DNA from 4 places in the Acetobacter senegalensis genome. Region 3 is predicted to be linked to each of the others. Evidence: riboswitches for the same ligand, from Rfam matches in the RefSeq annotation. Region 3 holds a riboswitch; each other region holds the start of a gene.
The links. Region 3 has a riboswitch for cobalamin ahead of ASN_RS14445 (Rieske 2Fe-2S domain-containing protein). Riboswitches for the same ligand answer to the same signal wherever they lie in the genome.

Region 1 (4,841 bases), 650 kb from region 3:
CGATTGGCTCTTCATACTGCCGGTTCAGCAGGTTATCGGCGCGCGCAAAAATGCTGACATAACGGTTAATCTTGTAATTTGCGGCTATATCTATGGTGAAATAACCATGCCCCTTGCCGCAGGTGCTGCAATAGGATGTTCCTATAACAGGAAGATCGCGCCAGCCACTGACATAAAGAATATTCCCTGAGAACGTCAGATCCTGAATGGGGGTCCAGGTGGTGTTGAAGTTGAATTTGTGCTGCGGTCGGCGCTGCAAAGGCAGATTGCTGCTCAGATCGCGTGCATGAGTCCAGGTATAATTCAGATTGAAATCAAGCGTTTTAAGCGCCTTCCAGTCCAGAAAGGCTTCCACGCCATACATGCGCGCACGCGCCACGTTGCCATAGGAATACTGATAATAGGGATACCCCCCTACCATCTGAACATTTTCCGTGGACTGGATCAGGTTTTTAACGCGGTTGTCATACCATGTTGCGCCAAAATGCAGTTTGTCGCCCAATAGCTTCTGTTCTACCCCAGCATCATATCCGATCAGTCTTTCTGCCCGCAGGTTCGGGTTACCTGTCTGGGAATAACTGGACCCCACCTGATTGGAAAAAAGCTGATACAGTGTAGGGCCGTGAAAACCTGACCCGGCACTGGCTTTGATGATGGTGCCGGTGTGGGGAATATGGATGGAGGGGGCTACCCGCCATGTCACGTAATTTCCGTAACGGGAATTGGAATCATACCGGATATTGGCTGCCCCATACAGAATATGGTTCCAGTTCCCCTGATACTGACCATATCCTGCCGTAGTATCCATGCTGGCCTGTGTATGGTAGCCGGTATCATAGGCAGAAGCGGCCGTATGGCTGGAATCAAACGTATCATGAAAATGTTCGGCGCCAATAAGCAGTGTGCCGTATTTTCTGAAATCAAACGTGCCATGCCAGTCAATTTTGAGGCGGCTTGAGCGATAATAGTCCGGCCCGGTGGCATAAAGGCCCGTTTCGTTCCACCGGTTGCGGTTGGTCATGTAGCCAAGACCGATGACCTGATCAAAAAAACCATTGAAAGACACCAGATGCGCCGTACCCCGCACCACGGCCTGATTCATATTGTTCTGTTCCCGCACATTTCCACCGCCATAGGCCTCGCTTTGCAGATCGTACAGGGAATATGTGTGGTAGTTGCTTTGGATCAGACGTGCAGTCAGGCCCAGATCAAAGTTCCGGGTCACATCATAACCAAGCCGGATATTGGCAGACCGGTTATCATTACGGTTGCCTTTGTGCCGCTGCTCCTGCGTGGCACCATAATAGCGCTCAATATATCGCGGGATAGAATGGAAGCCTTCCATGCGGTAGTGGGACAATTCCACATTATAATGGAAGCGCCCTTTGCTGCCGCGCGCGCCTATCACCTGATTGAAGGTGCCATATGATCCGCCTTCTATCCGGACAAACGGTTTGAAACGCCCCTGCCCCTGCGCCGTGGTCATATCAATCACCCCTGCCATGGCATCAGCGCCGTAAAGACCACTTTGTGGGCCACGCAGAATTTCTATCCGACCGAGACCATCCGTTACAAACTGCCCGGCATCAAACATGCCGCTGGCGGAGCTGCCATCGTTCACGTCCATGCCGTCCAGCCGCACCTTTACCTCATTGGCATTGTTGCCGCGCATAAAAATGGCCGTTGTCGCCCCAAACCCGCCAGAGCGCACCACATTCAGCCCCGGCTGACGTGCCAGAATATCTGGCAACGTGCGGCGCTGCTGGGTCAGCATCTGTTCTTCCGTAATGATGGTAAGAGCCGTGCCGATATCATCCGTTCGGGTAGGCGTGCGAGCTGCACTGACTGTTATCAGTTCCGATACCGCCTGACTGGAGAGTGGCTGAGAGGCGGAGGACGCCGATACAGCCACAATCTGTTTTTTGGCAGGCAGACCTTTCTGTGGCTTTGAAACAGGTGCATCAGCCGCCAGTGCGATGCCTCCCCACAGAGTGAAGACGCTGGAACTGACCAGAAGTGTTTTGCGGAACATCAGAGAAAAAGGCCTCGCGGTAAAAAGACGTCGCCACGAGAGTAAAGCCTGACCCTGGTTGCTCCCGTCTCTCAGGAACACCCATGGTCCAGTCTGCCTGCTGACACCCCCCGATCAGCATTTCCCGTCTGCGACCCCAGCTGATGGCAGGTTTCCTGGCTTGCGGTAGTCCACTCTGCCCAAGCCTTCCCAGGAGAACCTCCCAGTGGCCTGACTTATCAGCCAGTAGGCAGAGCATGCCGCTTACAGTTGCGGGGACAGCCCGGGCCTTGATGTCCACGCAACGCGGCACCGCACCCGGTTCCCTTTTACATCGCTCCCCAACGGAGAGAGAACCATCAAGCCGGGTTGATGCCGCCAAAACGCGCAGAGTGTCAAGAAAACAGCGCTTCCTTCCCCATGCAGCACCAACATTGCAGACGATTGAACGATCAGGATATGTTATGTTATACTATAACACATAAGGCGGACTACGCCTCTTCCAGCTTCAGGGAGCCCCCTCCATGCCCGCATTGCTGCCCGTTACCGTTCTTTCCGGCTTTCTTGGAGCCGGAAAGACAACAGTGCTGAACCACATTCTCAACAACCGGGAAGGCCGCAAGGTGGCCGTTATTGTGAATGACATGAGCGAAGTGAATATTGACGCTGATCTTGTGCGAGAAGGCGGAGGCGATCTTTCCCGCACCGATGAAAAACTGGTGGAAATGACCAATGGCTGCATTTGCTGCACCCTGCGGGATGATCTTTTGCAGGAGGTTCATCGGCTGGCATCGGAGGGGAAATTTGATTATCTGCTGATTGAATCCACTGGCATTGCAGAACCCCTGCCCGTTGCCGCAACCTTTGAGTTCCGGGATGAAGATGGCAACAGCCTGAGCGACAGCGCAAGGCTTGATACTATGGTAACAGTGGTGGACGCCGTAAACCTGCTCAAGGATTATGCTTCCACCGATTTCCTGAAAGACAGAGGAGAAACAGCGGGCGAGGAAGATGATCGCGCGCTGGTGGATCTGCTGGTTGAACAGATTGAATTTGCCGATGTTGTGGTGATCAACAAGGTCTCCACCGCCACACCGGAACAGGTAGAGGCGGCACGCCAGATTGTACTGGCCCTGAACCCTGATGCCGATGTGATTGAGACGGACATGGGCCAGGTTCCCCTTGAGCGTGTTCTGAACACAGGCCGATTTGATTATGAGAAAGCACACCAGCATCCGCTCTGGTTCAAGGAACTCTACGGCTTTCAGGACCATACCCCAGAGACCGAGGAATACGGCATCCGCAGTTTTGTCTACCGTGCGCGCAGACCATTCGAACCCGCAAAATTCAAGCATTTTCTGGATGCCAACTGGCCGGGTGTGGTCCGGGCCAAAGGGCATTTCTGGCTGGCCACACGCCCTGACTGGGTAGGAGAACTGGGGCAGGCTGGGGCATTGGTGCGTAATCAGGCCATCGGGTTGTGGTGGGCAGCCATCCCCAAAAGTCAGTGGCCCGATACAGACCAGTGGCGCGACTTTGTGCTGAGCAAATGGGACCCTGTGTTTGGAGACCGGCGGCAGGAAATTGTGTTCATTGGTACGCAGGACATGGATGAAAGCGCCCTGCGCGCTGCTTTGGACGACTGCTTGATACCGGAAGATGGCGCTCCCCGCTTTGAGCCCGAACGCTATACGCACCTGCCGGACCCTTTTCCCATCTGGAAGCGTCAAGCGGCATGATGGGCAAGGGCATGTCCGCTTATCAGCCTTGGTTGTCCACACCCAGCCAGCGCCCTCATCCGCAGCCCCCTCCGTCAAACGAGCGGACGGTGCGTCATGAAATCTGGCAACGTCATGAGGGAGACGAGTGGTCTGCTTTTGAACAACTGCCTCCGTCCATTCGCCAGAGGCTAAGGGAACATGCGTATGATGCGTGGTCCGTCAATGCGCTGATTCTGTGGCGACATTATAAACGGGTGCATGGCCCCACGCGCAGAGCCGAAAGAGCACTGATCCGGTATCTGGACTATTGCGAACGGTTGGAGCGGGAAGCCTTTGCCACGCGCTATCATAGCTCTTATGGCACCCCTCTGCCGCACGATGCCGCTGTTGCCAGCATTCTCCGCTATACCCCGGCCAATACCCCGACAAATCAGGCATCTCTCTGCGCAAACAAGCCCCGGAGGACAAGCTCAGGGCAACACGGTTCCTCATGAGTTTGAAAGGTGGCCTGACTTCTGTATAAATCCGATATTGGAGTGGAATGATTTCTGTTACCCAGCAATGATAAACCACGTCTTTCCCGGATGGTGTTCCTGTATGTTTGTTCGTGCTCTGCTTCTGGCCTCTGCCATTCTGACAACACCGTTTTCCCTTTGTCAGGCAGCCACACCAGACGAGCAGAAAACGGCACATATTTTCAGCAGCCTGCAATCAGACCCCGTACGGCTACCTGTGTTCATGCGCCAGTTCCCCAAAGGGGCTGACCTGCATAACCATCTGGTTGGAGCCATTTATGCGGAAAGTTATCTGAAGTGGGCCGCACAGGATGGGCTTTGCATTTCGGTGGAACAGGGAACCATCCTGCCCCGAGCCTGCGCCGCCACCCCGGCAAAAGGAGAATGGCCTGCCACGGCGCTTCCGGCGAATGAAGCTGCCGAAAACCGTATGATTGATGCCCTTTCCATGCGGGATTTTGTGCCCACGGCCAATGATCGCTCCGGCCATGACCATTTCTTTGCCACCTTCGCCGGCTTTGGGCCTGCTGCTGACAAACACGCAGGAGACAGTCTGGCCGAGGCGCTTGATCGCGCCGCGCAGGATCATATCAC
Region 2 (4,841 bases), 460 kb from region 3:
AATTCCTCAACATCCTGGATGGTTACTCTTACCCCTTGCCGGGTAAGCCAGTCTCGAGCGCCGCCAGCATTTCCGAGCAGTTCTGTGTTTGAATCTTCCGGAGGCTGTACAAAGCCCGGGGCGGGCGTTGGAAGAGGCACACCGGATGGCAGAATATCAGTGGTAAGGGGTATATCTGCGGCAGACACCACATCAGCCTTGTTCATACTGGCCGCGAGAACAAGAGCTAGAACGGCATGACGTGTGGCCCGGATACAAAATGACCCCACGTGTTCAGAACCTCCTAATGAAATACACAGCAACCAATATCATGCACGAGGGAAGAATGGCAGGAAGTGGGGAGAAAGTCTAAACCGGGCAGGGCACCATCCATGAATGATGATTGCATATCGTGCCTATGCATCCCTGCCTCTGCTTCCTTCCCTACCATCATCCCGCCTACCATTAGTTGGGGAGAGGAAATCTTGAACAAACAAAGAGCTATGTCATATTAAACTATCATGAAACTTCCCTTGTTGCTGGAAAGAAGTCAGGAAAACGTAGGCTCAGAAATCTGCCGTAACCGCCAAACGCGCAGAAATTGGTTCAAGCGGATGGCCAGTTGCACCTGATTGTATGGCTGCTGTTGGTGTAAGACGATAATCATACGCATATTGCGCGGCGTAAGCGCGTGTATTGAAAACATTGAACACGCTGGCTTCCAGCTTGATGGTTTTATTGAAACGATAGCCAAGCGTCATATTCACCTCCTGATATCCTTTGGACGGTAAACTATTGTCCTCCACCAAGGGATAGCCACCGAGCCACCGCACCTGTAAGCCCCCATACCAGGGACCGCGGTCCACCATGACCCCAAATGACCACACAAAACTGGGTGCATTGGTGACATAGGTGCCATCAATACCGTAACTGGAAAGATTTTTTGCGCGATAGCGCGCTTTGGCAAATGACAGATCGGTATTGAATTCAAGCCAGGTGAACGGGTTGTACTGAGCGGAAAATTCCACACCTTGTCGGCGGCTGGCAGGGCCGGGAGAGGTGACACCGGCATCACCATCGTAGCTCAGCTCAGAATCAAAATCGATCATAAAGGCCGCAGCCTGAACATGCAGATGAGAAAAAGGCGTGGTGCGTACACCCACTTCTCCACTAACGGCAGATGTCATGAGGGGAACGTGGACTGATCCTTTTGTAAATTCGTCCGACGCATAAGAGCCTGAAACAGACCGGAAATCGTTGGAGTGAAACCCACGTCCTCCGCTCAGGTAGAATTCTGTTTTTTTCCAAGGCCCAAAGACAAGGCTACCTTTGGGCTGAAACAGCCACTGGTGTTTTCGGGTCAGACTATTATCGACAAGGTTGTTATCCGTGCCTCCCTGATAGTCTTCCCGAAGACCCACCACTGTTCGCAGCCACGGCAGCCAGTGCGTGGTGTTTTGCACAAACAGTCCCACCGCACCGAGATTAATGGTGTCCGCGTTACACAGATAGGGAACTGTGGCCTCAAGACTAGATGGGCAGTTTGGCAACGTAATGCGCTGGTGTGTGTGACGACGATCCACATACAGAAAATCATATCGCCCCTGCACACCTACCCGTGTTTCTGTTTGGATCAGGCCGACGTGATCCTGACGGGAATAGACGCTGCTCCCCCCAACAGTTGTACGTGTTTCATCTTGCTGTTGCTGATCTCCATTGACTGGATCATCCAGATAATGGGTAAAATTGTTCCACAATGTCAGCCGATCATGCACAGCAAAAGCGCTGGTCACCCATTTCCAGTTATCCCGTGCAAGATGATAATGAGCAGAAAGGCTATAACGCTCGGAAAAACCTCCATCCGTGGGGTCTAAAGAGCCATAGCGCCCAATCAATCCTTCCCGATATGCATCAAGTGGCTGATCATTGGTTGCTCGCCATTGGCCGCGGTAGAACATGGCGGTAAGATCAAAACCATTCTTGGTGCTTCCGTAGGTATACCGTGAAAGAGCACGCATGCTGCGGGCATTATCTGGATACCTCCATGGACCATCAGAATGGGAAAGGGTGAAGGCATTGACCCACCGGCCGGTATTGGAAAAATGGGTTGTACCACCGATATAGGCACGATAATCACCCAGAGTTCCCGCGCTCAGACTGATCTGCCGGGGAATGTCATCCGCCAGTTTCATATGATCGGAGCCAGCAACCCCAAAATCTCCAATATCGGCGTGAAATGGCCCTTTTGTATAATCGACGCCTGCCAGCACCTCTGGGATAAGAAAATTGAGATCTGTATAACCTTGACCATGAGCATTGCTGACACCGTTAACTGGCATGTCATCAACAAATGTTGCGAGGTCTGTACCATGATCCAGATTAAAGCCCCGTAACAGGAACTGGTTCGCCTTTCCTTCACCGGAATGGGAGGTCACCACCAGTCCGGGAACGGCTTCCAGAATTTGACCGACACGATACACAGGCCGAAGTTGGATTTCGCGTGCAGTCAGGGAGCCTTCACTCGCCGTGCCAGCCCGCCCCAACAGATCATGCCGGGAGGCCGTTACCTGAATTGTTTCAGAGGCGCCGTCTGTGGAGGTGACCTTCCTGACATCCTGTGCAGTAGACGGACGGTGGGGCGCGCCTGTTGGGTTAGGACGGTCTTTTTTTGTGGCGGGGGCAACCTGTTCAGCTCTTTTCTTTGGCTCTACCGACGGTGATAACCCCGCTGCCAATGCGTGCCCGAAGAATGGAGTAAGACCAGCAAAGAAAATGACTGTGGGAAAGAAAGATAACTTGTAACGGACGGTACAATTTGTATGAACAAAGAAAAATGGGAGATGAAGACAAACGGTCATGATGGTCCTGCGGCACGGCAGAGGCCTGACGGTCTTCCAAAGCGTAAGTACGTATCATGCGTGTATGATGGAACGTTTCTGATCAATTTGACCCAAGAAGAAGGCCAACACAGATTTTCGATAGCAGAGCCAGCGAATAGAAGACCAAACGCGCAGGAAAGAGCAGACGCAGAAGAGCGGGCCATTAGCCATTATAAAAATGGGGAAGAGAAAACGCTGATGTGAATCAGCGCAATGCGGTGCTCTGGCGCATCTGGATATGGAAATATCTGTGTGTGTGCGGCAAAAGAATGAACGGAGTTAAGGTTTCCATCGTTTGTCTTTCTGGAAAACGGCCATCCCCGACCGGTATCCGGGCTTATCACGACGATGGCAGGTCTCCTGACTCGCGGATCACGGAGTTCTGCTTAGCCTTCCCAGTCCAAACGAACCAGTGACCTGTTTCTGCAAGGAAACATAACAAACAGACTCTCACCGCCAACAGTTGCGGGGGCAGTTGCTGACTGACTTCCGGACATCATGTCCAGCCGAAGCATACAGCATTCCCTTTTCATCCGTTTGCACGGAACCATCGACTATGCGCCCTTTATAAGCGTGGAATTACGATGATTTCAATACAGACACGCACGGAAACAAGGATATTCCGCCCGTATTTGAGATTGTCGGCTTGTACCAGAACGTGTCAGACAGATGTTGTCAGTTCCCCCTATACGGTCAGGCAGTAGGGGCGGTTACTCAAGCTCTATGATCGTTTCTACCCCATCATGCCAATAATGACGCCAACTACATCAACCATACCGTTTTTCGTAACTGATGAAGGGCTTTTATTGTTCTGGGATTTTACGGCGAAGAAGATAGATATCCATGATCCAGCCATGGTGCGCACGTGCCTGAGCACGAGTGGTAATGATCTCCGGTCCAATTTCCGACAAAGCGCCAGAAAGCAAAATCTGTTCTGGCATACCAACATACGCACCCCAATAGATAATGACATCTTGTGAGGGGATATGCTGGAAAGAACACTCTCCATCCAGCATGACAATGAGCGTATTGCTTCCTTCAGGCCAGCCATGATCGCGTAACTGACGCCCGGTTGTGACAGTAAACGGTGCGCCTATATCATTAAGGGCGATCGTATGGGCTGCAGCCAGCATATTAAGAGACATGATTCCCGGAATGCTGCGTATTCTTGGAGCGGGCTGAAGCCTGGAGGCAATGCGCAGGGTACTGTCATAAAGAGAAGGGTCTCCCCATACCAGCAAAGCGACTGTACCGCCTTGGGGTAAATTAACCTCTATGGTTTCCTGCCATACGCGGGCAATCGCATCATGCCATTGCAGCACGCCATGACGATAATTCGGATCAGCAACATCACGACGCGGCATCTCGAACTCTACGATACGGCAGGCCGAATTGGTCAGAGCCTGCTCACAAATTGTATGTCGCAGATCGGCCAGATCCGCCTTGTTCGGACCTTTGCGGGGAATAAGAATGAGATCGGCCGCATTGAGTTCGCGTACCGCCTGCAAGGTCAAGTGGTCAGGATTTCCCGTTCCTATACCAACAAGAACCAGATCAAGCATGAACGATTTTCCTCAGGAGGGTCAGTAGATGTTCCATAAAGGATGCTGTCGAAGGCATGATTGTTTTCCCGAAAATACGTATTTGCCGGCGCAAGCATGTATTTACGGCGCGCATGCCAAACGCTCCTTTAGATAGCCTTTGGAAGGAACTGTTCAGTAAGTAAGGCTTGGGGAATACGGCAGAGAGACGGTGTGCTGCAGTCATCCAGCTGGAGCCCTCCGCCGGGAACAGGTAATGCGGATCATGTTGCTGGGGCAATCAGATGGAAAAACGTGCCAGTTGCCAGACCTCGGCGTGAACCCGCCTCTGGCACGGCGTTACCATTCGCATCGACTGCCAGAGCCAGCGTGTTATCAGGTTGATTTGTAATGCTGGCATAATGGAATTCATGCCCACGCAAACGCTGCCCCGCATTGTAGC
Region 3 (4,841 bases):
CGAACCTGCATTCCCATTTTTTTAAAATAGTAATCCGTCAGGGAAAATTCGCGCTGCTGATATTCAATACCCAATACAGGATGCTGATTTTCTGTCCGACGATAGATCCGATTGGTTGAGACACTAAGGCATATGACAGGGGATTTCCTGAAATTATTTTTGTATGCCGTGGAATTCACAACGCTCTTAAAAAGATTTCCATGCAAGTTCCCGTAATTATCAAGAACGTTAAATTCTGTCTTATCTTTGTTATATTTCGGTAGCAACACGCTGAAGTCATAGTCCCGCACATACGAGGAAAAACTGTTCCCTGCGAGACCTTCTATGCGCTTGTTGGCTTTTTTATCGACAATCGTCGTGTTCAGAACTTCGATCAGCGGAAAGCTGTCGCTTTTGCCAGAAAAATCGATATCCATGTCGACGGAAATGATTTCAAGCTCGACGGAATAGCGATCCCTATTGGGGTTATCCCAATGGGCCAGATCATTGAAACGATTGTCAATCATCAGCAGGACATTACGCAGGTTTTCCTGACGGCTTTCCCCTCTCGCCAGATTGGCGAAATTGGTCGTGAGGCGCGTCTTATCGGATGGATGATAGTTCTCATCAAAGCGAAGTCGATTGATACTGAATGTAAAGTCCTTAATCATTATGGTTCTTCATCCCTTTTACCACGAAAAACCAGATTTTTATTTATGGGAATTCGAGGGGGTCCCAATTTTTGTTTCCAGTTCTCTCAGGTCGTGGTCATCGTCATGTGCGCTGGTAAGAGCGGTGTCTGCTTTATGCCCGAATGATACAGTGAACAAAAATGATTTGATTTCATAAAAACATAAATATCGTTCATGGGTTGATGGAAGCAAAGTTTTACCCGGAGGAGATAAAGCCAGAGACACTATCAATGTGGCGCTTGTTTTCCGGCGTGTCGGCGAGCTAGACGGACGTTCTACATGCGAAAAACTGATATCTGCCTTCTGCCCCATCCATGATGTTCCAGCTTGCACGCTGGATGCGTTTGGCGGCATGTTACAGAGGCAAACGCTTCAATGGTCCCGCGCAAGCGGGTTAATAGGGAACTCCGTCACGCACTGGTCAGACGACCGTCCAGGCGCAAAGTCGGAGGCTGCTCCCGCAACTGTAGGCGGTATGCCGCTGGTTCGTTCGCTCTGAACGTGGACCACTGTTCCCATAGGGGACGGGAAGGTTGGAACCAGTTGGCCATGATCCGTGAGCCAGGAGACCTGCCATTGCTCAGCCACCAACCATCGGGCGGGATGACCGAAGGGAGGAGAGAATATATGCCTGTCTGCCTCATGCCTCGGTCGTTCCTGATGAATCAGGCGATGGACTCTTTTCAGGCCAGGGTTTTTCCCCCATCATTTCTGGCCGATATACGAATGACGCTTTTGTGCTGCAGACAGCATTGATCCGTTAGACACTTGAGATTCAGTCACCGGACAATGACCCATTCTGTCCGGTATTGGTAACGGGTACACTTGCTCAGAGAAACTGTGAGAGACGGTATGACGCTCTATGTCGGGGTGTTGCTTCGTTTCGCTTTGCGCTGAGCCAGTTGAAATGCCGAGGCAATGGAAAACGAGCTTCACCAAATTTCAGACCATTCAGTGTGCGCGGCACAGATCGATTTAAGACGAGTCAGAACCAATCCGGACTTCTGGTATCCTGTCGCTTGGTCCCGTGAATTGGGACGGGAAAAGGCAATCGATGTCCGGTTTGCAGGACGGCATATCGTCGTCGTGCGTCCCAGAAGCGGTGTGCCTTACGCTCTGGATGGCCTGTGCGCCCATCGGCAGGTTCTGCTCGCAAAAGGAGAGGCCCATGGTGATCTTCTAAGCTGTATCGCTCATGGTTTGAAATATAACCGAGACGGACAATGTGTTTCGCCCAATGTTTCTGCCGAAGCGCAATGTCTGCGTCTCAGGACTTGGGCCTGTCGAGAAAAAGATGGGCTCATTTTTGTTTTTATGGGGGATCAGTCTCTTGCGGACAAAACCCCATTCCCTGACTTTCCAAGGGTGAGAGACAGAAGTTACCGCACGCGGCGCTTCGGCCAGGTGGTGAACTGTCATTACAGTTTCATGCATGAAAACCTGATGGATATGAATCACCAGGTTCTGCACAGCCGACTTGTCGGCAAAATGAAGCCACGGTTTCTGGGAATGGATCACGGAGATGATTTTGTTGAGGCCCGTTACACGTTTGCACGAACGGGCGGCAAGCAGCCTTTGAGTGAGGCGCTGATTTACGGCCAGAGACGCCGTGACGGTCGGGATTTTGCCTATCGGGACGTCATGACCATCAGGACACAATATCCCTATCAGAGCCTGCGTATTGAAACGCAAGGGATTGAGGATCCCGTGATGGAACTGTGGATCTCGTATCTCCCGCAGGACCGTGAGGAGCTGACCAACCGTGTCTTCGGTCTGTTGTCGATCAAACGACTGAAAGTGCCTTTTTTACTGGATATTGCCTGGCCAATAGTGGTCGCATTCACGGAGCGCGTCTTCTCTGAAGATCGCGAGATTGTCGAGTTGGAACAGGCCGCCTGGAAAGACCTCGGCGGAGATCACAATCAGGAAGTCTTCCCGGTTATCAAACAACTTCGCGATTTGCTCAGGCGGTGTGGTCAGATGCCAAAGAGCGCAGAAGAGGCCGACCCATGAGATTGCCTATTATCGCGCGGTCTTCTCATGTTCTTCATCCTTTGCTTGAGAAGATCCTTCTTCTGGCACCGGATCGAACCTGTGTGGTTTCCCTTTTGGGAAGTGATGTGTCTTTGCCAGAAGAAGAACAATTGCAGCAGAATGGTTATGAACTGTTTCAAATGATGGTGGCCGATTTACCAATCACGTATCACGAACGCGGCAACTATCTGGAAGCACATTTCAGGCCGCTTCTGGACGCGGCGATGGAGATGATAATGGCACTTCCCGATATATCAGCAGACGCATCAGGGAAACATTACGCGCAAGCCTATATTGCGGTCCAGAACCTGATCGGGGCGCAAAAAGCCGCGATGAGCATGTATTGTCGCACATAGCACCGGACTATTGATGTCATGATCTCGTTGTCCTGAATTTCCGTTGTTCCGTTAGACGAAGTTTGCCGCCAGCAAGTGGACACAGGCTAGACGTATGATTGTTTAAAGAATTCGAACTAATAGGAGACAGGCCGTGAGTAATGTCATGGATTTCCCCGTTCAAAGCGGGGCCGCCAGACCCTATCTGGGCGCAAAAGATCTCACAAAAGAACAATGCCGATTCATCCTCTCCCTTCCGATAAGTGGCGAGTATGGTGTCCCCAAAGGGGATCATGGTAGCATTCGTGCATCATTGATATTGATGGGATATGTGGCCGCCGGATTTTCCGCGCGGTGGGGAAGCGCGGCGGCGCGTCTTACGCGTAGAGGATGCAACTTGCATCGCAAATTGCTATCAGATGGTATTCTATGACGGAGTAAATAGAATATTTCAGACAAGATATTATCATTTATCACTAAAACTTATTATTCATTAGAAATGATATTTCTCTCGTTTATTTGAACATTTACCGGCGCTTTATAAAACCGAGACGTCTCATACCGATCGTGACGCTGGTTATATAAATGCTCAAAACACAGCACAGGGTGGGGAATATCACCATCAAACGAGCAGTAGGAGACCGCAACCACGACCAGAAGTCCATGTTGTGCGGTCCATACACCCACCAGCGGGACTTTTGTGCCGCACTGTCGAAAGCGGTGATCACTTCTCCCGTTCGTGCGTCAAGATAAAAGAGCGTTCCGTTTGCAGCGGCCATACGAATGACAGGGAAATGACGCGTGTGCGTGGGGCGATTGAAATAGTACAGGTCTGGGGATGCCAGAAAGGTGGCTGATGCCCCTAACTCTGTTGTTGTGAGCAGAGACGGCGACAACTGGGCATCAAGCCGTTTGTGATTGCCAACAGAATCAGTAACGGCCAAGAAGATATGCCCTTTTAGAAACGCACTGCTTACGTCTGTCCAGTCAACCGTATGTAGACGGACGATACGGTTAAGAACTGCGAGGATTTCCTCGCCCGTCACACTTCCTGTCACATGCACGGCCGAACGCGCTTCTCGCTCGCTTGCAAAAACGCCGCCTGGATTCATGGTGAAAAAACCTGTAGTGATCCAAGACAAGGCAAGAAGGCCAAACATCATGCCGCCAAGATGATGGGCAAGATGCCAGCGACGATAATACGAAAATGGCCATCGACGTCTCAGACGTAAAAGGCCGATGGAAAGGCCGGTTGCTGTCAGAAACATTCCTATTCCCGCCAGCAAGATGACGGTCCATTTCCACATCAGAGGATTGCGTCGCAATATGGCAGGATAAAGCCAGTGTGGGATTGCACCCATCCAGGACCATGCGCGCGAACTCGTATCAGTCGCCTGCACTACATCCCCCGTCAATGATGATATATAGACGACAAGTCCTTGCGGACCTGAAAAGCGAAATCGTTCAAAACCAGTCAGTCTACCGGGAGTATCAAGCACCCACTGGTCATCCGTGGTCGTACCAGTGAAAACAGGCGGACTTTGCACCCCAACGGAGGATGCGTAAGCCGCCGCATTCATACTGGCATCGTTTGGTGTGATGGATCCCGCTCTTCCTGTCCTCAAATCAATGCTGACAGGCGGACCAGAAATAGGAACGAGGGTGAGAACTGGTTCGGAACCGGTCATGCTGAGGCGGAACGACTGGAAGCGTGCCCCATACTCGTTCAAGGCGTTAATCAGGGGCAGATGTGTAGGCAGATGGAAAAGACCATGTACTTTTTCAGCTGAGACACGATCTG
Region 4 (4,841 bases), 480 kb from region 3:
ATCTGCCACAGCCGCAATACGGTTGGCATCAGCCCGATGCACGACACGGGAAAACTGAAGGTCAGAATCTTGTTCTTCAACAGCTTTAAAACTGATGACACCCGCGAATATACGCCCATCCACTTCGGGCAGGACAACATGCATGGCAAGATCAGCCGGAGAAAGGCCGCGCTCGGCTCTTGCCCAATCCTGTTGTCTTGCCGTGGAGAGCGCAACCTGAAAAACCAGACATCCCGTTGCATCAAGAGGTGAACGTCCATCTTCGCCCCGGGCAGAAAAGGCTGTCGCATTGATGATAAGTGCCGCAGCGTTTTCACGGAGGGTCTTGTCTATCCAGTGGGCCGCCTGAGGATGCTTGAGGGAAGAGGCAAACAGCCCCATTGCGTGAAAACCCCGTTCGCGCAATGCCTTGATCAGCGCGTCAACGGGCTCTGTATCCGCAGCGGTTAAATAAGCGCGATAAAACGTCACCACAGCCAACGGGGCAGCGCTGCGCGAAACGCACGAGACAACGCCTACATCCGGGTCATACCAACCTGCATCAGGTATGACCCGGGGGGGGACATCGCACCTAGCTTTCAGGCCAGCCGCCACAGCCAAGTGAGCAAGAACTGACTGTGCAGCCTCGGCTCCGCCTATGTCACACAGGGTTGTCACTTCATGCAGGACGCTTTCAGACACAGTGGAGCAGGCAGACAGGCTTGGATCCGCCCGTCCGTCTGCCGCGAGCACGGCAAGAGCAATATTTTTTTCGCGCGCCAGTTGTTCAACCTGCGTCAGCCCATACTGCCAATAACTGGCACCGCCAATCAGGCGAATTAAGATCCCTTTGGCCTGAACAAGAGTGCTTTCAATATAGGTATCTACCGAGAGCGGATGCCGTAAGGCCGCAAGATTGGCCAGCCTTAAGGAGGGGAGACCTCCTTTGGAAGCATGCCACCCGGCAGCAAACGCACCAAGATCACTATCAGAAAAGGAGAGCACCACTAAATCCGCCGGACTCTGCCCCAGATCGACAGGCGTTTCCGTCTCTTCCAGACCGTGCTTTTCTCGGAAGATCACATGCATGCGGGTCAGCCCTTCCGGGGCGTCTGTCCTGTCAGCATGGCACGGATTGCAGCAGCATCAACGTGATCATGCTCCGCGATCACCACAAGGCGCGTTCGCCGGGCTTCCTTACCCCAAGGACGATCATACTGCGTGCGCACACGTTCTCCCACACCTTGCAACACCATCCGCATCGGCTTCCCGACAACGGCGACGTAGCCTTTCACACGCAGGATATGCTGAGTGCGGGCAAGCGAGCGTACCGCGTCAACCAAGGCAGCAGGATCGGTGACTTCCGGTAGATCAATCACCACGCTGTCAAAGTCTTCATGCTCGTGGTCGTCTTCGCCATCATGGTGAGATGGCCGTGCAGCCAGATCGTTCTCAGCCTGGGCATTGAGGCCAAGAACAACCTGCGGATCAATCGTTCCATCCTTGATTGGAATAATGGGCAGGGTACGCGAAGTAAGCGAATTGATCATATCCCGTGCGCGGTTAAGGCAGGTCTCATCGACCAGATCGGCCTTGGTAAGGAGGACAAGGTCGGCACAGGCAAGCTGGTCTTCAAACACCTCAGCCAGAGGTGTGTCATGGTCCAAGCTATCGTCGGCTTGCCGCTGTGCATCCACCGCCTCTGTGTCTGGAGCAAAACGCCCCTCGGCTACCGCCTCTGCATCGGCCAGCGTGATAACGCCATCTACCGTGATACGAGAACGGATAGTAGGCCAGTCAAACGCCTTCAATAACGGTTTGGGGAGTGCCAGACCGGATGTTTCTATCAGAATGTGGTCGGGCCGTTCGGGAAGCGCCATAAGCCGTTCGACCGTAGGAATAAAATCATCTGCCACCGTGCAACAAATACAGCCATTTGCCAGTTCAAGAATATTTTCGGCAGGACAGTTTTCATCGGCGCAGGATTTGAGAATTTCTCCATCTACCCCCAACGTCCCGAATTCATTGACCAGAACAGCTAACCGTCGCCCTTGAGGATGACTCATGAGGTGGCGAATCAAGGTGGTCTTACCTGCGCCTAGAAAGCCGGTAATGATGGTTACCGGAATTTTTTCAAGGGTACTCTGGCCTGTTCCGACGTGTGGCATGGCTGTCATCTCAATTCTCCTGCGGAGGAAGGCGGGCAAGACTTTGTTTGCGAAATATCTGTGGGCGTTGCCGCCAGGGCACCAGACCATCAGGTGTAGCGGCATAGGCTTCCGCCCCGGCAAGAATGTCAGGGACATCCTGTTCCGTCAGCCTGCCATATACGTAGCTCCATCGGCCAGAAGCACTTAAGGCAATCACACACCCATTGTTGCAGGCGGAGAGACATTCCACAGGAATGATTTCCAGGCCGGAGGGTAGGCTTTGGGAGGTAAGAAGGGTATAAAGACGTCTTCCCGGCACCGGCTGCCCTTCCACTACGGGCTCACCCGCACGGCACGTTGTGCAAACAAAGAGTTTTGCGGTCATGACCCAGCCTTGCTTGCAACCTGGGGCACCACGGGCGGAACTCTAGCTGTCAAGGGCAGCAAGAAACGTCCAACCGGTTGCAGCACACCCCGGCTGCCCGTTGAATAGTCTGCTGGCAGGTCTCCCGGCTTGCGGAATCAGGGTTTCCCCAACGATCACCCGCCTTCCCGACGATTGGTCAGTGGCATAGAGCGATCTTTCCGGTCACGGTCGCGGGGGCGGCTGTGCTTGTAGCTCCCTTTGATCAGGAGCCTTGTCACATTCCCTCTTAGCCGCTTTACAGACGTATCTATGAAGCGGAACCAACGTGCAACGCTGTTGCGGCAAAGTGCCGATCATGTCAAGCGATGGAGCAATCATGGCTCCATCCACGGTCATACGGTTTTCCAGTCACCGCCCTTATATATCCATTAAATACAATAGCTTGAGGGGTATGGATTGATCTTCCTACTGCAATCGCAGTCTCATTCCGAAGAAAATCTTTGCGCCGTTGCCATCCGATTGTAACGGAGACGTTTGCTGTTCATGATCTCCTTTAAATGAACAGGAAAGCGGTCTGGTAGCGGGCCGTATTAAAGCCATGGCTCCCAGTAAAGCGTCAGTTCCGTTGGAAATTGAAGTGAAGTTTCTTTTCCCATCTAATGCATATCCTTTGCTTGAGAATACCATTGCATTAAAAGCCGCAGGAACGGCACCTGCTCAGATGCATCAGGTAACAGCCTATTATGATACACCAGAGCTTGACCTGTTGCAGGTCGGCTTCTCTCTGCGGGTCAGACAGACCGGTGGGCAGTATGTTCAGACCTTGAAAACTCAGCAGAGCAAACGTCAGTTGAATTTCCATCGCAAAGAATGGGAATGGCATGTGACTTCAGAACAACCTGACCTTGATCTGCTTTCAGGCACGCCTTTACGGAACTGGAGGAAGGATTTCAGAGGAAAACTGGCTCCGGTCTGGACGACCGACATTCGCAGAACAGTCCATACGTTTGAACATAACGGGGCATTAGTGGAATGTTCCCTTGATGACGGAGTCCTTCGGAGCGGAGAGAAGGCTACTGATCTTCAGGAACTAGAACTGGAGCTCAAAAGGGGGCCAGTGACAGCTCTTTATGATCTTGCTTTAAAAGTTATGGCTGATAATCCGCTCCGCCTGGGCGTTCTCTCAAAGGCAGAAAGAGGATATTTCCTACTAACGGGATCGGCGCCCCCTTCGAAAAAAACAAAATTTCAAAACTTAAGCCGGAAAATTACCTTGCTCGGAGGGTTTCGGAGTTTGGCGAGAACAGGCCTGAACGGAATAATACTGAATCTGCCTGCTGTAGAACAAAGCGAGATGGAGGGCATCCATCAGATGCGGGTCGCAATCCGTCAGGTTCGGACGATCCTGCGCTTGTTCGCCCATTATGAGGACGATCATACTCTTAAGCATTTCCAGAAAGAGTTGCGTCGTATCGGACGCTTACTGGGCAAGGCGCGTGATTGGGATGTATTTTGTCAGGATACGCTTCCAAACATGTTAATGGAAATTGCTGACAGTAGCCTTAAAAAAATTCTGATTGATATCGCACAAGAAGAAAGAAGAAAATCTCATGAGTTATTACATCAGGAACTAAAGTCCAAACCGTTAACAATCTTGATAATTTCACTTTCGGCGTGGATAGAAGGTCACCCCCTCCTTGGCAAAAAAATGTTCCTGAGAACACCTTTGCACACTCTTGTTCCAGACCTTCTTAAACCGCTTGATCATAAAATAACAAAACAGGGAAGCTATATCCGCCGCCTATCAGCAGAAGAACTTCACACTCTTAGAAAAACCTTAAAAAAACTGCGTTATAGTGCAAGCTATTTTTCCAATTTTTACGCTAGAAAAAACGTAAAACCGTACATGGATCATTGTAAAAAACAGCAACACTATCTTGGAGAAATCAACGATACAGCTATCGCCGACACTTTATTAAAAGAGATAGGAAAAACACATACTAAAATCTATTCAATCGTCTCTTCAGTCAGAAGCCTGAATAAAAAACGCAGAAAAGCGGCATTGCATGCCCTTGAGCATGCCTGGAAAAAATTTAGAGACACGAAACCTTTCTGGGCATAATGTTAATTTCTTTCAAAAAAAATCTATGTTTTTCTCTATTTATAAAAAATGCCGGGGTTTTTCCCCGGCATTTTTGTGTGTTGACGTCGTTTTAGAAATCGACGCTTGCACTGCCCATGACCATGAAGGGGGCTGCGATGGAGTAGGTGCTGCTGCCTCCCTTGATCTTGGTGCCATACACGCCGGTGGTGGCCAGAGCGTTGGCGGCGGTGCCGTTCACATA

Region 1: it holds a riboswitch for cobalamin, as region 3 does, so the genes downstream of both, ASN_RS11495 (TonB-dependent receptor plug domain-containing protein) here and ASN_RS14445 (Rieske 2Fe-2S domain-containing protein) in region 3, are expected to answer to the same signal.
Region 2: it holds a riboswitch for cobalamin, as region 3 does, so the genes downstream of both, ASN_RS16415 (TonB-dependent receptor) here and ASN_RS14445 (Rieske 2Fe-2S domain-containing protein) in region 3, are expected to answer to the same signal.
Region 4: it holds a riboswitch for cobalamin, as region 3 does, so the genes downstream of both, ASN_RS16485 (DUF1636 family protein) here and ASN_RS14445 (Rieske 2Fe-2S domain-containing protein) in region 3, are expected to answer to the same signal.

What each region holds. Positions count from the first base shown of each region.
Region 1 covers NZ_LN606600.1:2,450,081-2,454,921, reverse strand. Annotated here, with positions in the region: gene ASN_RS11495 (TonB-dependent receptor plug domain-containing protein) at 1-2,035, opposite strand, end outside; cobalamin riboswitch at 2,161-2,387, opposite strand; gene zigA (zinc metallochaperone GTPase ZigA) at 2,536-3,750, shown strand; partial or broken gene ASN_RS11485 (DUF6525 family protein) at 3,762-4,136, shown strand; gene ASN_RS11480 (adenosine deaminase family protein) at 4,330-4,841, shown strand, end outside.
Region 2 covers NZ_LN606600.1:3,565,674-3,570,514, forward strand. Annotated here, with positions in the region: gene ASN_RS16410 (carbohydrate porin) at 1-269, opposite strand, end outside; gene ASN_RS16415 (TonB-dependent receptor) at 546-2,714, opposite strand; gene ASN_RS20010 (hypothetical protein) at 2,799-3,062, shown strand; cobalamin riboswitch at 3,192-3,425, opposite strand; gene cobF (precorrin-6A synthase (deacetylating)) at 3,662-4,420, opposite strand; gene ASN_RS16430 (cobyrinate a,c-diamide synthase) at 4,663-4,841, opposite strand, start outside.
Region 3 covers NZ_LN606600.1:3,103,904-3,108,744, forward strand. Annotated here, with positions in the region: gene ASN_RS14435 (DUF1852 domain-containing protein) at 1-650, opposite strand, end outside; cobalamin riboswitch at 1,031-1,263, shown strand; gene ASN_RS14445 (Rieske 2Fe-2S domain-containing protein) at 1,590-2,684, shown strand; gene ASN_RS14450 (hypothetical protein) at 2,768-3,061, shown strand; gene ASN_RS14455 (PepSY domain-containing protein) at 3,568-4,841, opposite strand, start outside.
Region 4 covers NZ_LN606600.1:3,580,182-3,585,022, forward strand. Annotated here, with positions in the region: gene cobN (cobaltochelatase subunit CobN) at 1-1,068, opposite strand, end outside; gene cobW (cobalamin biosynthesis protein CobW) at 1,074-2,156, opposite strand; gene ASN_RS16485 (DUF1636 family protein) at 2,158-2,514, opposite strand; cobalamin riboswitch at 2,612-2,836, opposite strand; gene ASN_RS16490 (CYTH and CHAD domain-containing protein) at 3,095-4,618, shown strand; gene ASN_RS16495 (TonB-dependent receptor) at 4,710-4,841, opposite strand, start outside.